DNA from 2 places in the Gordonia sihwensis genome. Region 2 is predicted to be linked to the other one. Evidence: riboswitches for the same ligand, from Rfam matches in the RefSeq annotation. Region 2 holds a riboswitch; the other holds the start of a gene.

What was found. A riboswitch is a leader RNA that binds a small molecule or an ion and turns the genes downstream of it on or off. The one in region 2 is predicted to bind thiamine pyrophosphate.
Region 1: linked by a shared signal. The riboswitch ahead of thiC (phosphomethylpyrimidine synthase ThiC) and the one ahead of P5P27_RS00695 (FAD-dependent oxidoreductase) in region 2 are both predicted to bind thiamine pyrophosphate.

Annotation. Positions count from the first base shown of each region.
Region 1 is NZ_CP121248.1:3,602,390-3,609,635, reverse strand. It holds gene thiD (bifunctional hydroxymethylpyrimidine kinase/phosphomethylpyrimidine kinase) at 1-425, opposite strand, end outside; gene thiC (phosphomethylpyrimidine synthase ThiC) at 473-2,164, opposite strand; TPP riboswitch at 2,156-2,269, opposite strand; gene P5P27_RS17180 (GNAT family N-acetyltransferase) at 2,396-2,746, shown strand; gene P5P27_RS17175 (exodeoxyribonuclease III) at 2,775-3,557, opposite strand; gene P5P27_RS17170 (barstar family protein) at 3,562-4,047, opposite strand; gene P5P27_RS17165 (guanyl-specific ribonuclease) at 4,044-4,556, opposite strand; gene P5P27_RS17160 (GNAT family N-acetyltransferase, cg3035/Rv0428c family) at 4,587-5,303, opposite strand; gene P5P27_RS17155 (peptide deformylase) at 5,314-5,904, opposite strand; gene P5P27_RS17150 (nucleoid-associated protein NapA) at 6,073-6,429, shown strand; gene P5P27_RS17145 (LytR C-terminal domain-containing protein) at 6,487-7,008, shown strand; gene P5P27_RS17140 (superoxide dismutase family protein) at 7,145-7,246, shown strand, end outside.
Region 2 is NZ_CP121248.1:139,558-146,803, forward strand. It holds gene P5P27_RS00670 (glutamate ABC transporter substrate-binding protein) at 1-2, opposite strand, end outside; gene P5P27_RS00675 (hypothetical protein) at 1-1,447, opposite strand, end outside; gene P5P27_RS00680 (NUDIX hydrolase) at 1,577-2,035, shown strand; gene P5P27_RS00685 (hypothetical protein) at 2,073-2,435, opposite strand; gene thiE (thiamine phosphate synthase) at 2,695-3,372, opposite strand; TPP riboswitch at 3,416-3,529, shown strand; gene P5P27_RS00695 (FAD-dependent oxidoreductase) at 3,522-4,679, shown strand; gene thiS (sulfur carrier protein ThiS) at 4,670-4,867, shown strand; gene thiG (thiazole synthase) at 4,860-5,657, shown strand; gene P5P27_RS00710 (EamA/RhaT family transporter) at 5,665-6,612, opposite strand; gene P5P27_RS00715 (ATP-grasp domain-containing protein) at 6,695-7,246, shown strand, end outside.

The DNA of each region.
Region 1 (7,246 bases), 790 kb from region 2:
ACCTCGTCCAGGTTCGGCGTGACGACCGTGGCGAGCGGCATCAACCGCTCGGTGAGCGCACCGAGGGCGTCGGACGCCAGCAGGGGATCGCCGTGCATCGACGCGCAGACGGGATCGACCACCAGCGGCACTCCCGTGTCACCGCCGATGCCGAGCTGCGTCGCGGCTTCGGCGATCGCCGTGATGATCGGATCGGAGGCCAGCATCCCCGTCTTGACCGCACAGACGCCGATGTCGGGAACCACCGAGTGCATCTGCGCCGCGACCACCGCCGGATCGATCTCCTGGATTCCGGTGACCCCGGTGGAGTTCTGCACGGTCACCGCGGTGACCGCGACGCAGGCGTGCAGGCCGAGCATCGCGAAGGTGCGCATATCGGCCTGAATGCCCGCGCCGCCGCCGGAATCGGAGCCGGCCACGGTCATCACCCGGACCGGGGTGACGCCGGGGCCGGCCTGCGGAAGCCGCAGGGTCACGGCGCGGCGGCCTCGGAGATCGGCAGGTACACCTGGTTTCCCGCCGCCGCGAACTCGGCCGATTTGGCCGCCATGTCCTGTGCCAGCCGCGCGTCGATGTCCTCCTGCGTGACGAGCCCGTTCTCCTGTGCATAGGTGCGGACGTCGGCCGAGATCCGCATGGAGCAGAACTTGGGGCCGCACATGGAGCAGAAGTGCGCGGTCTTCGCCGGCTCGGCGGGCATCGTCTCATCGTGGTACTCGCGTGCCGTGTCGGGATCGAGCGCGAGGTTGAACTGATCGGTCCAGCGGAACTCGAAGCGCGCCTTGCTGAGGGCGTCGTCGCGTTCCTGGGCGCGCGGATGCCCCTTGGCGAGGTCGGCCGAGTGTGCCGCGATCTTGTAGGTGATGACGCCGACCTTCACGTCGTCCCGGTTCGGCAGCCCCAGGTGCTCCTTCGGCGTCACGTAGCAGAGCATCGCCGTGCCGGCCTGCGCGATCATCGCGGCGCCGATCGCGGAGGTGATGTGGTCGTAGGCCGGCGCGATGTCGGTGGCGAGCGGGCCGAGCGTGTAGAACGGGGCCTCCTCACACAGCTCTTCCTCGAGCCGGACGTTCTCGGCGATCTTGTGCATCGGGACGTGCCCGGGGCCCTCGATCATCACCTGTACGCCGTGGCTCTTGGCGATCTTCGTCAGCTCGCCCAGGGTCCGCAGTTCGGCGAACTGCGCCTCGTCGTTCGCATCGGCGATGGACCCGGGGCGCAGGCCGTCGCCGAGCGAGAAGGTGATGTCGTACCGCGCGAAGATCTCGCACAGCTCGTCGAAGTGCGTGTACAGGAACGACTCGGTGTGGTGGGCCAGACACCATGCGGCCATGATGGAGCCGCCGCGCGAGACGATGCCGGTCACCCGCTTGGCGGTCAGCGGGACGTAACGCAGGAGCACGCCGGCGTGCACGGTCATGTAGTCGACGCCCTGTTCGGCCTGTTCGATGACGGTGTCGCGGTAGATCTCCCAGGTCAGGCGCGTGGGATCGCCGTTCACCTTCTCGAGCGCCTGGTAGATCGGCACGGTTCCGACCGGGACGGGGGAGTTGCGCAGGATCCATTCGCGAGTGAGGTGGATGTCCTTGCCGGTCGAGAGATCCATGATGGTGTCGGCGCCCCACCGGGTGGCCCAGACCATCTTCTCCACCTCTTCGGCGATGGACGAGGTGACGGCAGAGTTGCCGATGTTCGCGTTCACCTTCACCGCGAAGGCCTTGCCGATGATCATCGGCTCCGACTCGGGGTGGCGGTGATTGACCGGAATCACCGCGCGTCCGGCGGCCACTTCGCTGCGGACCAGCTCGGCGTCGACGCCCTCGCGCGCGGCGATGTATCTCATCTCCGGCGTCACGATCCCGGCGCGTGCCCAGGCCAGCTGGGTGGCCGCGTCGTGTCCGCCCACGGGCACCGGTGCCGGCCGTTCCCAGGAGTCGCGCGTCTTCGCCAGCCCCTTCTCGAGGTCGATGGTCGCCGACGAGTCGGTGTACGGACCGGAGGTGTCGTAGAGGTCGAGGTGCTCGCCGTTCGTCAGATGCACTCGACGCTGGGGAACGGCCATGCCGTCGATGTCGAGGTAGACCTTGCTGCTGCCCTCGATGGGGCCACAGGTCACCTCGGCGGTGGCGTCGTCACGTGTGGTTCCAGGCATGGATGTGCCCATGATGATCCTCCCTACGCCGGCATTATCCGGACAGGTTCAGGCGGTCGACGACCGCCTGTCGCCATCTCAGCCCCCGGTTCCGTGGGAGCCCCCGCGTGTGAAGTTGTGCGGTGCCCACCATACTCACGTCGTCCGGTCGCGTCGCATCGTGATGCAGATGTGACAGATGTGACTTGCGTCTCCCCGTCGAACGAACGTAATCTTGTGACGCTGGTCACAGGAGGTCAACGAATGCATCGCAAAGTCCGTCACTCGCATCCGCCGCAGTCGGCGCGCTCGCTGCTGCATCAGATCTCCGAGGTCTCCCACAACCCGGAGCGGGAGCGCTTCGAGTTGCGGGTGGGCGGCGACCTGGTCGGCGTGCTCGGCTATCGCATCGACGACGGTCCCGACGGCGAGGTGGTGACGATCCTCCACACGGTCCTCTACGACGAGTACAGCGGCCACGGGCTGGCCACTCGGCTCACCGGCGGCGCCATGCAGTACATGCGCGACAACCAGCTCAAGGTGCGGCCGCTGTGCACCTTCACCAAGCACTTCCTCGACGCCCATCCCGGCATGGTGGCGATGGCCTCCGCCTGAGGCGGACCGACCGGCGCACCCGCCGGGATCAGCTCAGGTCGAACACGAGGGGGGCGTGATCGCTGGCGCCCTCCGCGGCGCGGGCGTCGCGGTCGATGAAGGCGTCGTGGATACGGTCGTCCAAGGCGGGGGAGCAGAGCGCGAAGTCGATGCGCATGCCCTCGTTGCGGGCGAAGCGCCCGGCCTGGCAGTCCCAGAAGGTGTAGGTCCCCGGACCGGGGGTGAAGGGGGCCGCGCTGTCGACGAATCCGCCTTCGACGAAGCGGCGGAAGGCGGCGCGCTCCTCGTCGGAGGTGTGCGTGCGGGACGCGAAGTACTCGGGGTCCCACACGTCCTCGTCGGTCGGCGCCACATTCCAGTCTCCGGCGAGAGCGACCTGGGCGGCGGGATCGTGCGACAGTTCCAGCGATGTGACATCGGCGAGGGCGCTGAGCCAGTCGAGTTTGTACTGGAAGTGATCGTGTCCCGGCTCGCGCCCGTTGGGGGCGTACAGGCTCCAGACGCGCACGCCTCCGCAGGTCGCCGAGATGGCTCGCGCCTCCCGTTCACCGGCGTAGAGCGGCTGCCCGTCGAATCCGATGTGGATGTCGTGCACCCCGATCCGGGACGCGATCGCGACGCCGTTGTATCCGCTCGACCCGTGGAACGCGACGTCGTAGCCGTGGGCCAGAAAACTCATCACCGGGAACTGATCGTCGGTGCACTTGGTCTCCTGCATCGCGAGCACATCGATCGCATGCCGATTCATCCATGCCACGACCTGCTCGGATCGGGCGCGGATCGAGTTCACGTTCCACGTCGCCAGGCGCATGGCGTCAATCCTGCCGCAACCGCATCAGGGGCGCACCGGCACCCTCCCACCGGCCTGCGACGGCGGCCGCGTCGTCGGCGGACGTGAGCAGGACGAGTCCGAAGCGGCGGCCCGATCGGCGCAGCCGCTCCCGCCAGTGCGCGGGGGAGGTGGCGAACCACTCGAAGTCGCCTTCCGGAGCGTCGGCCAGGAGTCGGCCGGCATCGGAGACGACGGTCAGCAATGCCGTCGCCCGCGCGCCGGTGGGGGTCCGCAGACCGGTGGGGAGGTCGCCCATGCAGTCGTCGAACGCGTCTTTGTTGTGCCCGAAGTGGCCGGGGAAGTCCCATGCGGCGGCGAAGCGGTCGTACAGTCCGTCCAGCGTGCGCATCCGGTCGCCCGGCAACCGCCGGACCGCTGCGCCGGTGCGGTACGTGGTGACGTCGCCGACCGCGAGCGCTGTCGCCGGGCCCTCGCCGGCGAGGAATTCGGTCAGGGAAGCGGTGGTCACGCCGACGGCCCCCGGATCTGGACGAAGGTCCGATAGTGGTCGAGGGTGTACCAGGCGGACCCGTCGCTGCCGGTCACGATGCGTTCGGCGTCACGTCCGCGTCCCGGCTTCTTGGGGTTGACGTCCCATTCCTTGTAGACGATGCGCCGCCCGTCTGCGGACTTGACCGGCAGCTTGCGCTCGTTGTTCCGGAAGGTGTCGCCGCCGTGGGTGCCCGGGGCGTTCGCCGCCTCCGGCCACCGGCCCGAATCGATCTCGTTCAGCGTCTTGGTGACCCGGGTGGGAGCGTCGCCGCCCCTCGCCTCGACCGTCGCCGGGCCGGGCGCCGCCGTGGACGTGCCGAGGAGCGGGCCGGCGACCGTGGACGTCGGTGCGGACGACGCGTCGTCGGGGCTGTCGCGGCCGTCGATCCACCACGTGAACGCCGCGATGGCGAGCAGCGCGATGACGGCGAGCGCCGAAGCGATGATTCGTCGCCTGGTCAGGTCGGGGTCGGTGGAGTTCGGCATCGCCGTCCACCGTAATTCATCGCGCCGCCGCTACAGAGCCAGCAGGCGACACGTGTGGTGCAGTTCGAAGTCCAGTGCCCGCCACGCCGCGCGGGCCGAGTCGTCGGACGCCGCCACCGTCACCGCGACCACCCCGTCGGCGATCGGCGCCCAGTCGCCGGGCGGGGTGGGGGCCGTCGGCTCGGGGCCGACCAGCACCTCGTAATCGGCCGAACTCGCGATCGCCGCACCCAGCGAGGCGACGCGCATCAGCCGGTCGGCGACGATCACGCGGCGCGGCAGCCCCCGGCCGTCGAGCCAGCGCAGCGCCGCGGGCAGACCGGCCGCGGTGGAGCCGAAGTCGACCGGTGCCGCGGCTCTCGACCGCAGAGAGTCGCCGGCGCCGTTGACGAGCCACCCGTCGGTCTCGGTTCGCTCGGCGGCCGGTGCGGCGCGCATCAGCGCTCGCTCCACGCCGCGGATCTCGGAGTTGCGCACCACCCGTCGCGAGAGCAGTCGCACCGACGTGATCGCATCGGTGCGGATGCGGTGGCGGACGCCGTCGCGCTCGACGACGATCGCCTCGCCGGTCCGCTCCCGGAGCAGCCCGGTGATGTCCGACAGGCTGGGGGAGCGATCGGTCGGGGGATTGGGTGAGGCCCGCCAATCGGCGGGCGCGTCGGCGCCGAGCCGGTACCGGACCACCACTCGATCGCCGACCGCGGGCTGCGGTCCGCGAGAGACGGGCGACGGGTCCGGCGACGGCACGGCGGGCGGGTCAGTCGTCGTGGCCGAACGGATCGGTGACGGTGCCCGGCAGCCAGGTGAGGCCGGGCACGCCCCAGCCGTTGCGCTTGATCGCCTTCTTGGCCGCCCGCGCGTTGCGCCCGATCAGCACGTCGACGTACAGGAATCCGTCGAGGTGTCCGGTCTCGTGCTGCAGCATCCGGGCGAAGAATCCGGTGCCCTCGATCTCGACGCGGTCGCCGTTGCGATCGGTGCCGACCACCTTGGCCCAGTCGGCCCGCCCCGTCGGAAAGCCCTCACCGGGCACCGAGAGACAGCCTTCGTCGTTGTCGTCGGGATCGGGCATCGTCTCGGGGATCTCGGAGGTCTCCAGGATCGGATTGATCACCTCGCCGCGCCGGCGCACGCCGGCATCGGGGCAGTCGTAGACGAACATCCGGAGCGGCCGGCCCACTTGATTCGCCGCGAGTCCGACGCCGTTGGCGGCGTCCATGGTCTCGTACATGTCGTCGAGCAGAGCGACGATCTCGGCCGAGGGCTTCGAGTCGGCGTCGAGCTCGACCGGGGTGGTCGGCTGGTGCAGCACGGGTTCGCCGATGATGCAGATCGGGAGAATTGCCATGACAGAGCAGTCTACTGCGCGAGAGGTCCGGTTTCGCTGCGGTGCGTCGGCACGGACGGCGGCCGCGATCGTGGTTAGATGTTCGACGGAACCACACTGATGTCATTCGTGCGCCGAGGCGGCGTGCGAGCCGGTGTGAATGCACGGTCCAGCTGTTTGAGGAGCGAGATGAACGGCGCAACGGCGAGTAGCCCGCAGGGCGACGACCCCTCGGCGATCGACGGAGCCCGCGACCAGGCTGCGAACCTCGACCCCCACGAGGTGGGTCCCGACGGACTGACCCGGCGTGAGCGGGAGATCCTGAACTTCGAGCGGCAGTGGTGGAAGTACGCGGGATCCAAGGAAGACGCGATCAAGGAACTGTTCAACCTGTCCGCGACCCGCTACTACCAGGTGCTGGGGGCACTGGTGGACCGCCCGGAGGCGCTCGCCGCCGATCCGATGCTGGTGAAGCGTCTGCGTCGGCTCCGCGCCTCGCGCCAGAAGGCCCGCGCGGCACGACGGCTCGGGTTCGAGATCACCTGACGCGGGCACGGCCTGCGCACGGGCTGCGCGGGTGGCCGGTGGGTTAGAGTTGCCGTGATGAATGCTGAGCGAGAGAACAACCGACTTCCGCTGCGTGCGGGTGCCATGCTGCTGTTGGCGATCGCGGTCGTCTGCCTCGGCCTCGGCATCCATCAGTTGACGACCAGCGGTGAAGATCCCGACGCCGGCCTCAAGGCCGCCGGGCAGAGCGCACAGGCCGCCGCCGAGTCGGAGAAGCAGCAGGAGCAGGCGACGTCGAGCAAGTCTCCGTCCAGCAGCACCGCGCCCGCCGCGGACACCGAAGGCGTGCCCGAACTGTGCGTCCTCAATGCCGGCAATGTGACCGGTCTGGCCGGTTCGGTCAGCAAGGAGCTCACGGCCGCCGGATTCAAGGTCGGTGAGACGGCGAACCTGAGTACGTCCAGCGTCAGCGAGAACACCATCTTCTACTCCCCCGAGCAGGAGGAGGCCGCCAAGAAGGTGGCCGCGGCCGTGCCGGGCGGTGCCGCCCTGAACCCCCGGCCGACGGCTTTCACGCGTTGCCCGGAGGGCCTGCCGGTCGTGGTGGTGAGCCGGTAGCACGCGGACCGGACGCACCCGTCATAATCATTGGCGAACAGTAAACATCAGCGAACACGGCAACAGCCCCAACGTGCACGCGAAGCGGATGGAGATCCGCCCAGCCGACCACAGCGCCGACGACTAAGGAGCACACATGACCGTCCGTAGCACCAATCGCGCTTCGACCGTCCGGGTCATGGCGGCCGTGGCCGCCGCGGGCGGCGCGGCCCTGGCACTCTCGGCCTGCACCCCGAAC
Region 2 (7,246 bases):
ATCGGTACTCCCGGATCCGGGGGAACAGGCCGATCGCGACCGCCACGGCGGCCACCCCGCACAGCACGCCGATACCCGTGCCGGTGAAGCCGAGCAGACGCTGGGCGGTGCTGATGTTGTCGCGGAACGTGGTGCGCGCCTGGCCTATCGCCTTGACCAGCGCGTCGTTGACCTCGTTGTATCCGGTTGCGGTGCTGATCTTGCCGTTGCCGATGGTCAGGGCCCGCGCGGCCGTGTAGTCACCGCTCGCCAGCCGACGGCCCACCTCCTCGTGGGCACTGCGCCAACGTTCGAGCGCCGACTGGACGTCGGTGAGCGGCTGCGTCAGGCCGTGGTCGTCGGCGTGTTCGGGGTCGTTCGCGAGTTGGTCGGCGTGATCGTGGATCTCCTCGAGATCCTTGCTGAAGCCGACGTCGAGTTCTCCCGGATCGGACCGGCGGACCAGCGACAGCGTCTCGGCCGACCGCGCCTGCTGTGTGAGGATCCGCATGGTGGTCAGCGTGTGCAGCGGATCGGCACCGGCGGTCTTCGCTGTGTTGGCCGCGGCCACCGACAGCAGTCCCGAGATGAGCAGCCAGACCGTGCCGAGGATCATCGCGGTGAGCGCGCCGATGAGACCGATGTTGAAGTGGCGCCGCGTGCGCCGGGCCAGATAGCGTCCGGTGACGATCAGCATCGCGATGATGATCAGCAGCGCCACGTAGACGCCCCACGGTGGGACGGTGAGGGTGCGCTGGGGGTCGGAGATCGCCGACGACCGGTCCTCGTAGAGGCGTTGCGCCGCGGGCAGGATGGTCTCGATCATCAATGACGAGGCCTCGCTGAGGTAGGCCGATCCGACGGGGTTCGCGAGCCGGTTGTTGGTGCGTGCGGTCTCGATGAGGCCCGTGTACACCGGGATGCTGGTGGCGATGGTGTCGAGATCGTCACGCGAGGGCTTGTCGCGCTCGGACACCTCCGCCGCCGTGGACAGTCCGTCCGCGGCGGCGATGAGCGCGGAGGACGCCGTCGCGATGGAGTCGGTGTACTCCGCGCGGAGGTCGGGGGACTCGCGGCCGCCGGAGATGAACGCGGAGTTGGCCGCGGCGTCGGCCACCGACAGCGAACTGTAGAGGACCTCGGCGGCCTCGGCCTGCGGCTCGGCGCGGTCGACGAGTGCTTCGAGGGTCTGGCTTCGCTCGGTGAGCGAGACGGACGAGTACCAGCCGGTGAGACCGCATGCGAGGACCATCGCGAGCAGGATGATGACGAGTTTGCCGGGCGTGGTGGTCGCGTAGAAGCGCATCGTCAGCAACGGCGACGAGACCCGCTCGCGGGTCATGGCGGCGATCTCGCGCCGGTCGGCGATCACCTGGCGCAGAGTGGGGCTCGGCGCGCCACGGTCGGGCAGCACACTGCGGCCCGCATGCGTGAGTGCCGAGCGCACTCGGTAAACCTGGCCGGCCACGAGTTGTCCCTTTCGGATGTGCTGCGCTCAACCCTAGTCGGCGCGGCTGCGAGTAGACGGACAGCCCGGTACGGTGATTCGTCAGAGAAGCCGATCTGAAGTCGGTGGGTCGGTGCAGGAGGTCGCAGGGTGCGCGGTGACGGTGACGGCTGGGTGTTCGGTGCGGACGGTGCGCGCTACTGGGGACGCTTCGGGGCGGCGGGTCTGCTGCTGTGCGCGCCGGCCGACTCAGGCGTCGTGGTGCTGCTCCAGCATCGCGCCGTGTGGTCGCATCAGGGCGGTACGTGGGGGCTGCCGGGCGGTGCCCGCGACTCGCACGAGAGCGTGGAACAGGCCGCGGTGCGTGAAGCGCACGAGGAAGCCGGGATAGCTGAGTCGGACGTCGCGGTGATCGAGTCGATCGTCACGCACTCGGCGCCGGAGTGGAGTTACACGACGGTCATCGCCAAGGCTGATTCGCCGGTCGCGACGGTCGGCAACGGGGAGTCCGCCGAACTGCGCTGGGTGCCCGCCGAGTCGGTGGCCGAGCTGCCGCTGCATCCCGGTCTGGCGAAGGCGTGGCCGGGGCTGCTGGCCCGGCTCACCTGAGTCCGGCCCGCCCGAGCTCGGGCCCACCTGAGCGAGCTCACGCCAGCTGATTGGCTCCCGCGATCAGCGCGTTGATGGTGGCCTCGTCGCCGGTGCGGCCCCGGCCGTACGACCAACTCCGGTGCAGATCGCGTTCGCAGAGCAGGTAGGTGACGGTCTCGCCGTCCTCCTGATGCTGGTACAGCGAGACGATCTCGACGCCCGCGCCCAGTGCGTACAGCACCTCGGTCATCGCGCCGATGGCGCCGACCGCGGTGGCGCTGACGTCGTGGCATCGTCGGCCGAGATTGATCCGTGCGCGGCAGGTGACGGTGTCGCCGCGACCCGGCTCGATCGTGATCGCCTCCAACGCGATGTCGCCGGCGGGTGCGTAGGTCTGGTCGAAACTCGAAGTGGTCATGTCGGCCGCCTCCCGTGGGAACCAGTTCGGCAGTCGCCGAGAGGAGCGGGACTGCTGCGGACGGTCGTATCCGTTACGGGTACAGGATGTCGGCAGGATCTGAATGGAACGCATCGGGAGCCTTCATTTCGGTCGAAGATTCGATGACCGACGAGCTCAGAGAATGTGGAGAGACGACAACCCCGCAGCGGGGGGTCGGTCGAATCAGACCCCGCTGCGGCGGGCTACAAGAAGCTTCCACGTCATGATGGCAAGCAGCTTACTCCGCCGTGCCGGAAAGGCAAGCCGTCCGGAGGTCGCGCGCGGCGGTCGCGGGATCGTCGGCACCGGTGATCGCCCGGACCACCACGATGCGCTCGCCGCCCGCGTCGGTGACCTCTCGAACGCGGGGCAGGTCGATGCCGCCGATCGCGAACCACGCCTTGCTGGGCCGCGCCGCGGCGACCGCGCTGACGAACTCCAGTCCAGTGGCCGCCCGGCCCGGTTTGGTCGGCGTCGTCCAGCACGGGCCGGTACAGAAGTAGTCCACGTCGGGATCGGCATCGGCGGTGAGCGCCTGCTCCACGGTGTGCGTGGAGCGGCCGATCACCACGTCGGGGCCGACGATGCGCCGGGCGGTGGCGGGCGGCAGATCGTCCTGGCCGACGTGGAGGACGTCGGCGCCGGACGCGACCGCGACGTCGGCCCGGTCGTTGACCGCCAGCAGCGCACCCGCGGCGTGCGTCAGTTCGCGCAGCCGCCGCAGCAGTTCCAGCTCCTGCACGGCGGTGAGCTCGCCGAACTCGCGTTCCCCGGGCGAATTCTTGTCGCGCAGCTGGACGATGTCGACGCCGCCCGCGAGAGCGCTCCGGACGAAGTCGATCAGGTCGCCGCGCTCGCGCCGCGCGTCGGTGCACAGGTACAGGCGGGAGGTGGCGAGACGAGTGCGGGCATCCATGACCGACACCGTAGTCGCCGATGCCGGGCGGTAGACTGTGAGGCGTTATCGACACGGGAGTCCGGAGGTCCGCCGGGCTGAGAGTGCGCTGCGCCGGCGCTGACCGTCACACCTGATCCGGGTCATGCCGGCGAAGGAAGGCTGACGTCATGTCTGGTGAAACCGCATCCGGCGAACAGATCGCCTCTCCGATGGACCCTCGCACTGAGCGAGTCGGTGAGCTGTCGGTGATCGGGGGCGGCGTCGTCGGCCTCACGTGCGCCCTGTCCGCCGCCGACCGCGGATGGCGGGTGCGCGTCTTCGACGCCGGACCGCAGGAGCGGGCCGCGCACGTCGCGGGCGGCATGCTCGGCTGCTTCGCAGAAGGACATCCCGGCGAGGACCGGCTGCTGGCGATCTCGCGGGACTCGGTGGCGCGATGGCCCGCCCTGCTCGAACGACTCGGGGATCCGACCGTGCGGACGGCCGCCGACAGCTTGCTGATCGGTGCCGCGCCGGCCGACCTGGAGCACCTGCGGACACAGGTGCGGTTCGGGCTGTCCACGTCGCCCGGCGACGCCGACCGGCTGCCCGCGATGACACCGGCCGAGCTGCGTGCAGCCGAACCCGCGCTGGTGCGCGGCGTGGCCGGAGGGTTTCACGCGGTCGGTGAGGGGTCGCTCGACAACCGGCGGCTGATCGCCGCGCTGCAACGCGCGCTCAAGAGCCGCGGAGTGATCTGGGAGCGCGGGCGGGTGACCGATCTGTCGACGATCCCCGGGGATCAGGTGCTGGTCGCGGCCGGCCTCGGTTCCCGCAGGCTGCTGCCGAGCGTGGAACTCCGCGGTGAGAAGGGCGAGATCCTCCGACTGCGCCGCACACGTTGGTCGGTGCCGCCGCCGACGCATGTGATCCGGGCCCGCTGGCATGGGCGCGCCCTGTACCTGGTGCCGAGGGATGACGGGGTGGTCGTGGGCGCCACCCAGTACGAGGCCTACGACGACGGTGATCGGATGCCGCTGGCGGGCGGGGTGGGCGATCTGCTCGCCGACGCCGCCGAGCTGATGCCGGGACTGCGCACCTACGAACTCGCCGAGGCGGGCGCGGGGATCCGCCCGTCGTCGCCGGACGGTGTGCCCGTGGTGCGGCGGGTGGACGAGCGGATTCTCGTCGCCGCCGGGCACGGCCGCAACGGCATCGCGCTCGCCCCGTGGACCGCGGCGCGCGTGGCCGCCCTCCTCCGACCGCCGGATCGGCGCGGACCGGACTCGCGGGTGGATCCGATCGCAACTGACAACACCGACAACAGGGAGCCGACATGGAACTGACCGTCAACGGCGACACCGTCACCTTCGATGACGCGCCGACCGTCACCGGGCTGCTGGCCCACCTCGACCTGCCCGACTGCGGAGTCGCGGTGGCCGTGGACGGGGTGGTGCGTTCCAAAGCCGAGTGGGACCGACCGCTCGGTGCGTACGCCGAGATCGACATCCTGACGGCGGTGCAGGGTGGCTGACACAGCACAGGGACCGGTCGGGGAGGTGCCGCCGCTGTCCGTGGCCGGCCGCGAGTTCGGTTCGCGGCTCATCACGGGGACCGGCGGCGCGCCGAATCTCGCTGTGCTCGAACGTGCATTGATCGCCTCCGGAACCGAGCTGACGACGGTGGCGATGCGCCGCATCAGTCCGGAGTCCGGGACCGGTGTGCTCGACCTGCTGCGTCGCCTCGGAATCGCGGTCCTGCCGAACACGGCGGGCTGTCACACCACGGCCGAGGCGGTACTGACCGCGCAGCTCGCCCGTGAGGCGTGCGAGACGGATCTGGTCAAGCTGGAAGTGGTGGCCGACGACCGCACGTTGCTGCCCGATCCGCTCGAGTTGGTGGACGCCGCATCGGCGCTGGTCGCCGACGGCTTTCAGGTTCTCGCGTACACCAACGACGACCCGGTCCTCGCTCTGCGTCTGCAAGACGCGGGGGTGGCCGCGGTGATGCCGCTGGGCTCGCCGATCGGGACCGGGCTCGGCATCTCCAATCCACACAACATCGAGATGATCGTCGCGCGGGCCGAGGTGCCGGTGGTGCTCGACGCCGGCATCGGGACGGCGAGCGACGCGGCACTGGCCATGGAACTCGGCTGCGACGCCGTCCTGCTGGCCTCGGCGGTCACGCGCGCGGACGACCCGGCGGCGATGGCCGCGGCCATGCGCCACGCCGTCGTCGCCGGATACCTGGCCGCGCACGCCGGCCGGATCCCGAAGCGGTTCTGGGCGCAGGCATCCTCGCCGAGCCGTTCCGCGATCTGCTGAGGACGCGTCAGCGGTCCGCGTCGTCGACCTGCTCGCGGCCGCGGCGCCATCCGCCCTTCTCCGGCGGGGCCTCCCCGAAGTGGTCGGGGTCGCCGGTGCCGTACCAGGCGACGAGGACCGCGCCGACCACGGCGCCGATGAAGCCGACCACCGCGAGCCAGCCGAGACCGGGGTGTGCGCTGTCGCCCAGGAAGGCCACGCCGATGATGCTGGGGCCCGCGGTCTCACCGACCACCAGCATCGCGGTCACGCCGCTGACGGCACCGACCTGCAGCGTCACCGTCTGCACGTAGAAACCGATCGCTCCGGCGATCGCGATCGACCACGCCGCGGGGTCACCCAGGATGGTCAGGATGTCGAACTTCTCCAGGCCGTCGAGCACCCGGACCGAACACGCGATCACGCCGAACAGCAGCCCCGCGCCGGCACCGCCGATCGGCGCGGCGAACTTACCGCCCCGGTACACGCCGACCAGGGAGACGGTGCACAGCAGGATGGTCGCGATCATCAGACCCCAGTGGAAGGTCATCGACGCGCTGTCCTTGACGCCCGGGGACGACGACACGCCGAGCAGGAACAGGGAGAGCACCACGAGCCAGATCGCGACCCAGTCACGGGTGTGCAGAACGATATTGAGCAGGAGTGTTCCGAGCAGTGCCGTGACGACGAGGTTGGCGGACACGATCGACTGAGCCAGGAACAGCGGCAGGAAACGCGCGGCGACGGCGCCGCCCGCGAAGCCGACGATGACCATGACAGTCCCGAGGATGAACGCGGGATCGACGAGCGTGGAGAAGGTCGACTCGACCGACGGCGAGTTGTCGCCGCCGACCCCGGCCTTGCCCTCTTCCCGCTGCTCCACCGCGACCCGGCGGGCGCCGAGTGCTCGGAGCACGGTCGAGACTCCGTAGGCCACCGCGGCCATCGACGCCGCAATGATCCCGATTACGTACAACGAAGAATCCCCTGAGTCGTGAATGAGTACTCGGTAAGAACACGCTACACGTGAGGCTTGTTCACTTGTCTACTCTGTATCTGTGGTCTCCGGTACGCGCAAACATGTCCTCATCACCTTCGGCAGGTCGTTTCTGACGCTCAACCTGGCGCGACAGTTCGCCGCTGCCGGGCACACGGTGTCGACGTGCGACAGCCTCCCGATCACGGTGAGCCGCTTCTCGAACGCCGTCTCGTCGTTCCATCGGGTCAGTCCGCCCAAGTTCAAGCCGCAGGAGTACTGCCGCGAGATCGCCGAACTGGTCAAGTCCGAGGGCATCGACATGGTGATCCCCATCCACGAGGAGACCGACATCCTCTCGATGATGGCCGGTCTGTTCCCGCCGACATGCGAGCTGTTCCTGTCGCCATTCGAGGTGGAGGACATGCTCCACAACAAGTTCTCCTTCCAGGAGGCGCTGGTGGAGCGGGGCTTTCCCACGCTCAAGTTCAAGAAGCTGGCCTCGGCGCAGGACACGGTCGGGCTCGACTTCGACACGCCCTTCGCCATCAAGCAGACGTACTCCCGCGGCTCGCAGAAGGTCTACAAGGCGCAGCCGGGCGAATCCCTCGACTTCCTCACCTACGACGAGACC